2 regions of the Geobacillus zalihae genome follow, and region 2 is predicted to be linked to the other one. Evidence: predicted binding sites of a transcription regulator. Region 2 holds the regulator's gene; the other holds the start of a gene.

Region 1 (3,458 bases), on a different replicon from region 2:
ATTCTTCTATATTTCCAAAATAGTTATGTATATAGACTATTTTAACATATGTAGGTCTTTAGGAGTATATAAGGAAAAATCTGTATTAAGAAGTTTTTGTGTGTATAAAGAAGAAACTGATAAACGAAGAAAAGAAATTGAGGATTTAATTAACGAGCTGTTTGAGGATTAAAAGCAGCAAGACCAGCCCCTTTCAAGGCGAGAAAGGGGCTGTGTTTATTTCCTTAATCGATGAAACGGGGATATAATGGATTTTCCCGCTGTCTTTTTCTTTGAATCGCAATGTTTGGTTTGGTTGATCGTAGTAATGAACACGACCGATGACGCAGCATAAACGATAATTATGTATGTATTGAATCGAGAGATAAGAAGCAAACTCCATCGCCTCGAAAATGATCCGATTCCATTCTTCATATTGTTGCTCGTCGTGACAGGAGGTATGGATTCGCACTTCTTTTTCACGCAGCTCCTTTAGCATTTTGCGGTGCTCTGGCATTAAAAAGGGCGAGTATTTGATGATTCCACGATCGCGATGGTTCATGCCTGATGCCCTCCTATATAGTTATTGCGGATGCGTGCGACGCTTCCTGGTGTGTAGCTGACAGCACGCAACAGCGCGTTTGGACCAAATTTGTCACGGATTGCGTCCATTGCTTTGGCAAGGGCGCGTTCCTTCGTTCTGTCTTCAAAGAGGGACAGTTGCAAACTTTCCTCATCCATTAAGTTTTCAAGGGACACATGAATGACGCGCACACTTCGTCCGTCATAAAACTTATGAAAAATCCGCTTGCAGACGCGGTAGATATCCATCGTTAAGTTTGTAGCGGTATCAAGGGTAACGGACTGATGGAATCCTCCTTCATTATGCGAATAGCGCACGCTAAACGAAACGGTGCGTCCTACTTTCCCGATTTCACGCGCTCGTTTTGCTACTTCCTCACAAAGCTCCAACACAACTGTTAAAATTTCGTTTTCCCGCCAGTAGTCGCGCAGTAATGTAATTCCTTTTCCGATACTTTTTTGAGGGAAGGTCCTTGCGTCGATAAAAGGAGGGCTTAAGTCAATTCCCCAAGCATGATAGTAGAGCTGTTCTCCTATTACGCCAAACCGTTTCCGTAAGCGATCCAGGGAACTGTTTGCCACATCTCCAAGCGTGTACATTCCCATATTGTTCAAATGTTTCTCCATTCGGCTACCAATGCCCCAGATTTCCCGTAACGGAACTGGCCATAATTTTTTCGGAACTTCTTCATACGTACATTCAGCGATTCCTTGTTTTTTGGCGTATACATCAAGTACGACTTTGCTGATGAAACGGTTTGGACCGATACCAATGCAGGAAGGCAGACCGAATTGATCCCAGATCGCGCTTCGTATTTTTTGAGCCGCTTCCAGAGGGGATCCATGCAGCTTTTCCGTACCGTCTAGGGTTATCCAGCTCTCATCAACGCTGTACGTGAGAATCGCTTCAAAAGGGACAAAGGTAGAAAACAGTTCTGTAATTTGCACGCTGATTTCCAAATACCGCTTCATGCGGGCGTTAAAAATATGGATATGGCGACGGCGAGGCACTTCATATAGACGACTTCCTGTTTTGATTCCGTAATCTTGCTTCATTTTCGGAGACGCAGCTAGAACTACACTTCCGCTTCGGTTTTTATCGGAGACAACGACAACATAATCCTCGAGAGGATCCAGTCCATGATCGACGCATTCGCAGCTGGCGTAGAAGCTCTTCATATCGATACATAAAATTTTATTTTTTGGCAGACGAGAAATATCAAACAACATCGGCGCAAGGACCCTCCTTTTTAAGAACACATGTTCTATTTACGAATATATGTTCTTATATTTTGTCAAAAAAGTCAAGATATTATTGGAAAAATGAGGTATTACGATAATGAAACGGAGCAATTATGCTTATTAAAAATAAAAAAGACCGGATACATCCGGTCTGGTACTTATAGTATTTTATATTAGGAATTGCTCGTTACGTATAGTCCATCGTTTGATACAAAAATATTGATTAAAGACACGAGTGTTGATTATCCAAAATTAGACATACGTCTTCCATAAATTTGGGCATACTCAAACAAAGCAGCGGCCATCCCGGATTTCCAATCGAGAGGAAGCTGCCCAGAGAAAAAACGGCGAACGAACGAAATGAAGGAAAGAGAGACGTTCGTCTGTTTTTTGGTTTGATCATACAGCCATCGCAGCAACACATACGCGATGAACGCCGCAAACAGTTGGTTGTATACCGCATTTTCCGTCGTGCCAAACAAGGTCGGGACATTCAGATATTGCTTCACCCAACGGAAAAAGACTTCAACGGTCCAACGTTGTTGGTACATGTCGGCAATGGTTTCCGCAGACGCATGGAAGAGATTCGTCACGACCCGAATGTCGCGGCCATTTGCATCTCGAAAGATCACTACCCGGTGACGCTTGGTCGATCGGCATTGTTTCGTCCCCAACTGGCACGTGAAGTCGGCTTGAACCGATGAGGATGTGCTGGAAAGGCGTTTCAAGCTTTTTTTCTGATGAAGTTCGATGTTGTCCTTCATTCGAATGACAAAGAGCTGATGCTGCTCCACAAATCGATCGAGGCGTTCGATTTTGAAATACGCCCGGTCTTCCACGAGCACTTGTTGAGCGTTCGTCAACTGTTCTCCCACTGGGCCATCGTGACGCAGTCCGGTCGTTTCCACCACGTCTGCCGGCAGCGAGGATTCCGGCGAATACGCGACGTGCAGCTTCACTCCGGCGCGTTCGCCGTGATACGGAGCCCATGGGAGGCGGTTTTTCCCGACCGTGACGGTCGTCGAATCCACCACCCGAAGCGGTTTGGGAAACCGAAGCGAGCGGCGGGTTTGGCGGTTGCACTTGGAAATGATCAACGCCAACAAGCGTTTCATGATGTCATAGGGAACTTCTTTCGCTTTCTTGGATACTGTGGAATAATGGAATCGCGGCAATCCATACAGAGGCCCCACGTCAGCTCTATGGCGAAAGCTTTTCCATTGATGCATGGCGGCCAGCAGGAAGAAGTGAATCAACTCGCGCAACGTAAAGGTTCGAGACGAATCACGATCCCCAACCGCTTCGGCAATCAGTTGAATCTCTTCATCCGAAAGTGTGAGTAAAATATTTGTGGGTGACATTCAGGAATGATTCCCCGACGAGGGTTGCGAACTTTTGTTCGCGACGCTCGTCGGGGCCACCAAGCGAAGCGCGGTAGAAAAAAGCAAATGTCATGCAAAAAGGACTCTCTCCCTGCTATGATGGTGATTGTCAACATCAACCGAAAACAGGAGGGAGAGAGTCCATGAAACATCTTACCACAGAATGGCCTTTATTAAAAGAGCTGGAGGAACAATTAGTCAGAACTCTTCAAAAGGTGTTCGCTGTCTTGTTGGCGGCCCTTTTGGAGGAGATTGATCAACAACTGGCGGAAG
Region 2 (3,458 bases):
AAAACCGAAGCTGTCGGACGAAGAACTGCGCGAAATTTTGCGGAATGAATTGCTGCAGGCCGGGCGGTTCCAGCGCGCATCGCTTCGCCAAGGAGATCTCGCTCGCTTCTTTCATTAATGACGGAACATGATTTCCGAGCCGGGGAGGAGTTTGGACATGGCAAAATATACGCGTGACGACATTCTACACATCGTCAAAGAGGAAAATGTCAAGTACATCCGCCTGCAATTCACCGATATTTTGGGCACGATCAAAAACGTCGAAATTCCGATCAGCCAGCTGGAGAAAGCGCTTAACAACAAAATTATGTTTGACGGGTCGTCGATCGAAGGATTTGTCCGCATTGAAGAGTCGGATATGTATTTGTATCCGGACTTGGATACGTTCGTCATTTTCCCGTGGACCGCAGAAAAAGGGAAAGTCGCCCGCTTTATCTGCGACATTTACAACCCGGACGGCACGCCGTTTGAAGGCTGCCCACGCTACAACTTGAAGCGGATGCTGAAAGAGATGGAGGCGCTTGGCTTCAACGCCTTTAACTTAGGAGCTGAGCCTGAATTCTTCCTTTTCAAGCTTGACGAAAAAGGACACCCGACGATGGAGCTGAACGATCGCGGCGGCTATTTCGATTTGGCGCCGACCGATCTTGGGGAAAACTGCCGGCGCGACATTGTGCTCGAGCTTGAGGAAATGGGGTTTGAAATCGAAGCGTCCCATCATGAAGTCGCCCCGGGCCAGCATGAGATCGATTTTAAATACGCCCATGCGATTAAAGCGTGCGACGACATTCAAACGTTTAAGCTCGTCGTCAAAACGATCGCCCGCAAACATGGATTGCATGCGACCTTTATGCCGAAGCCGATTTTTGGGATTAACGGTTCAGGAATGCATTGCAACCTGTCGCTGTTCCGCAACGGTGAAAACGCCTTTTTCGATCCGAACGGCGACTTGCAGTTGAGCGATACGGCACGGCAGTTTATCGCCGGTGTGCTGAAGCATGCGCCGAACTTTACGGCGGTGACGAACCCGACCGTCAACTCGTACAAGCGGCTTGTTCCAGGCTATGAAGCGCCGTGCTACGTCGCTTGGTCGGCGCGCAACCGCAGCCCGCTCATCCGCATTCCAGCTTCGCGCGGCATGAGCACGCGCATTGAGGTGCGCAGCGTTGACCCGTCGGCCAACCCATACTTGGCCATGGCGGTGCTTTTAGCCGCTGGGCTTGACGGCATTCGCAACAAGCTCACTCCTCCGGCGCCAGTGGATCGAAACATTTACGTCATGACGAAAGAAGAACGGCTCGAAGAAGGCATTGTCGATTTGCCGGCAACGCTCTATGAAGCGTTGGAAAACTTGAAGTCCGATGAAGTGATGATTCACGCGCTCGGCAAACATTTATTCGAGCATTTCGTCGAAGCGAAAGAAATCGAGTGGGATATGTATCGGACAACGGTTCATCAATGGGAATTGGACCAATATATGGAACTCTACTGATTCATAAAAAAGCTGCCCCGTTTTTTTCAGGGCAGCTTTTTTATGGGCGCAGGCCGGCACGAGTCAGTCGAACAGGCGATAGACGCCGATCACTTTGCCGAGAATCGTGCAGTCGCGGACGATGATCGGCTCAAGATGGGCGTTTTCCGGCTGCAGGCGGATGTGGTCTTTTTCCTTGAAAAACCGCTTCACCGTCGCCTCGTTGTCTTCCGTCATGGCGACGACGATGTCGCCGTTGTTGGCCGATGACTGCTGGCGGACGATGACGTAGTCGCCGTCGAGAATGCCGGCTTCGATCATGCTGTCGCCCATCACTTCAAGCATAAACAGCTGCTCCTCGCCGGCGGCGAGCCGCTTCGGCAGCGGAAAGTAGCCTTCGATGTTTTCCACCGCTGTAATCGGTTGACCGGCCGTCACCTTGCCGATGATCGGCACCGAGATGATCTCCTCTTTTTCTCTCTCCTTGGCCATATCGTTGTCCAAAATTTCAATGGCGCGCGGCTTTGTCGGGTCGCGGCGGATGTACCCTTTGCTTTCTAGGCGCGCGAGATGCCCGTGGACCGTCGAACTTGACGCCAGTCCAACCGCTTCCCCAATTTCCCGCACCGACGGAGGATAGCCTTTTGTTTTTACTTCCTGTTTAATAAACTCTAAAATTTGCTGTTGTCGTTTTGACAGTTTCGTCATGGTTTCACACCTCTCGCCACATCATTTGCCTTCATTATACCATGCGGAAGACGAAAAAACAAACATAAGTTCGAGTTTTTTATTGACACAAACAAATGTTCTTGACTATAATGAAGGAAAGCGAACAAACATTCTAGAAAGGGTGGGGAGAATGGGGAGAACGTTGCTGCACTATGTTTTGTTTTCATTTTTGTTTGCGCTCGTGTTGGCAGGGTTCGTTTACGCCAGCAGCCCGGTCGATAAAAAAGAATACGTGACGATCACGGTCGCTCCCGGCGATACGCTTTGGGGGCTGGCAAAACAGTACGAACAGGAACACCATATGCCGCCTGATGAGTTCATCCGCTGGGTCGTCGATGTCAACCATTTGCCGAGCCCGCGTCTTGCCGCCGGTGAACAAATTGTCATTCCTGTGTTAAAATCAAAGCAGGGCGGCTCGGTGGCCGTCAATCAGTGATGGAAAGAAGGGATTGGCCATGAGGGCGGTCATTTACTGCCGAGTCAGCACGGACAAAGCTGAACAGGAAACGTCGCTCGCGAGGCAACGAGATGAGCTCGAGCGACTGGCGGCCGAGTGTGGATTTGAAGTCGTTAAAGTGATCGCCGAGCAGGCGAGCGGTTATGAAGCCGACCGCGACGGCGTGTTGGAGCTGCTTTCGCTTTGCGAGGAAGGCGAGGTCGATGTGCTGCTCATTCAAGATGAAACGCGGCTTGGGCGCGGCCATGCGCGCATGGCGGTGCTGCATTGCTTGAAAAAGCAAGGGGTGAAAATATACAGCGCCAGCCACCGCGGGGAGATGCCGCTGTCGGAGGCCGATGAGATGGTGTTATCCATCATCGCGATTGTCGAGGAGTACCAAAGAAAAATACATAACGCCAAAATTAAGCGTGGCATGCAGCGAGCCATCGCCAGCGGCTACCGACCGGAGCGGAACCTAAGGCGCCGGGGCGAAAACGCCGGGCGCGATCGAATTGATCTGCCGGTTGAGGAGATCGTCCGCTTGCGCGAGCGCGGACTGACGTTTGCCGATATCGCCGCGACGATGCGAAGCTTCGGTTACGAGGCGTCCAAGGCGACCGTCCATCGGCGTTACCAGGAATATATGGACGAGCAACAAAGGCGGCGTTGATCGTGTACTGCGCCTGACCCTAAAGCGGCGAGCGGGCAAAGGAAGCCAAGATGCCATCGTTGCCATCTTCCCGGTTGATCAGATAAGATAAAACAGAGTGAGAATATGGCAGATAGGAGAAGATGATCAATGCTTGCCAAACATAAATT

Evidence for each region. Region 2 encodes LexA, which represses DNA repair genes until DNA is damaged. Its sites were predicted from a motif close to CGAACATATGTTCG; they were not measured.
Region 1: a site for LexA is predicted at 1,834-1,847, ahead of QWV57_RS17870 (DNA polymerase IV). Genes of this name have one in related genera too.

What each region holds. Positions count from the first base shown of each region.
Region 1 covers NZ_CP129218.1:18,906-22,363, forward strand. The annotation lists gene QWV57_RS17865 (YolD-like family protein) at 194-541, opposite strand; gene QWV57_RS17870 (DNA polymerase IV) at 538-1,791, opposite strand; gene QWV57_RS17875 (IS4 family transposase) at 2,046-3,164, opposite strand; gene QWV57_RS17880 (ISLre2-like element ISGsp3 family transposase) at 3,329-3,458, shown strand, end outside.
Region 2 covers NZ_CP129217.1:1,238,155-1,241,612, forward strand. The annotation lists gene QWV57_RS06355 (MerR family transcriptional regulator) at 1-118, shown strand, start outside; gene glnA (type I glutamate--ammonia ligase) at 158-1,492, shown strand; gene lexA (transcriptional repressor LexA) at 1,556-2,179, opposite strand; gene yneA (cell division suppressor protein YneA) at 2,331-2,636, shown strand; gene QWV57_RS06375 (YneB family resolvase-like protein) at 2,656-3,309, shown strand; gene QWV57_RS06380 (DUF896 domain-containing protein) at 3,439-3,458, shown strand, end outside.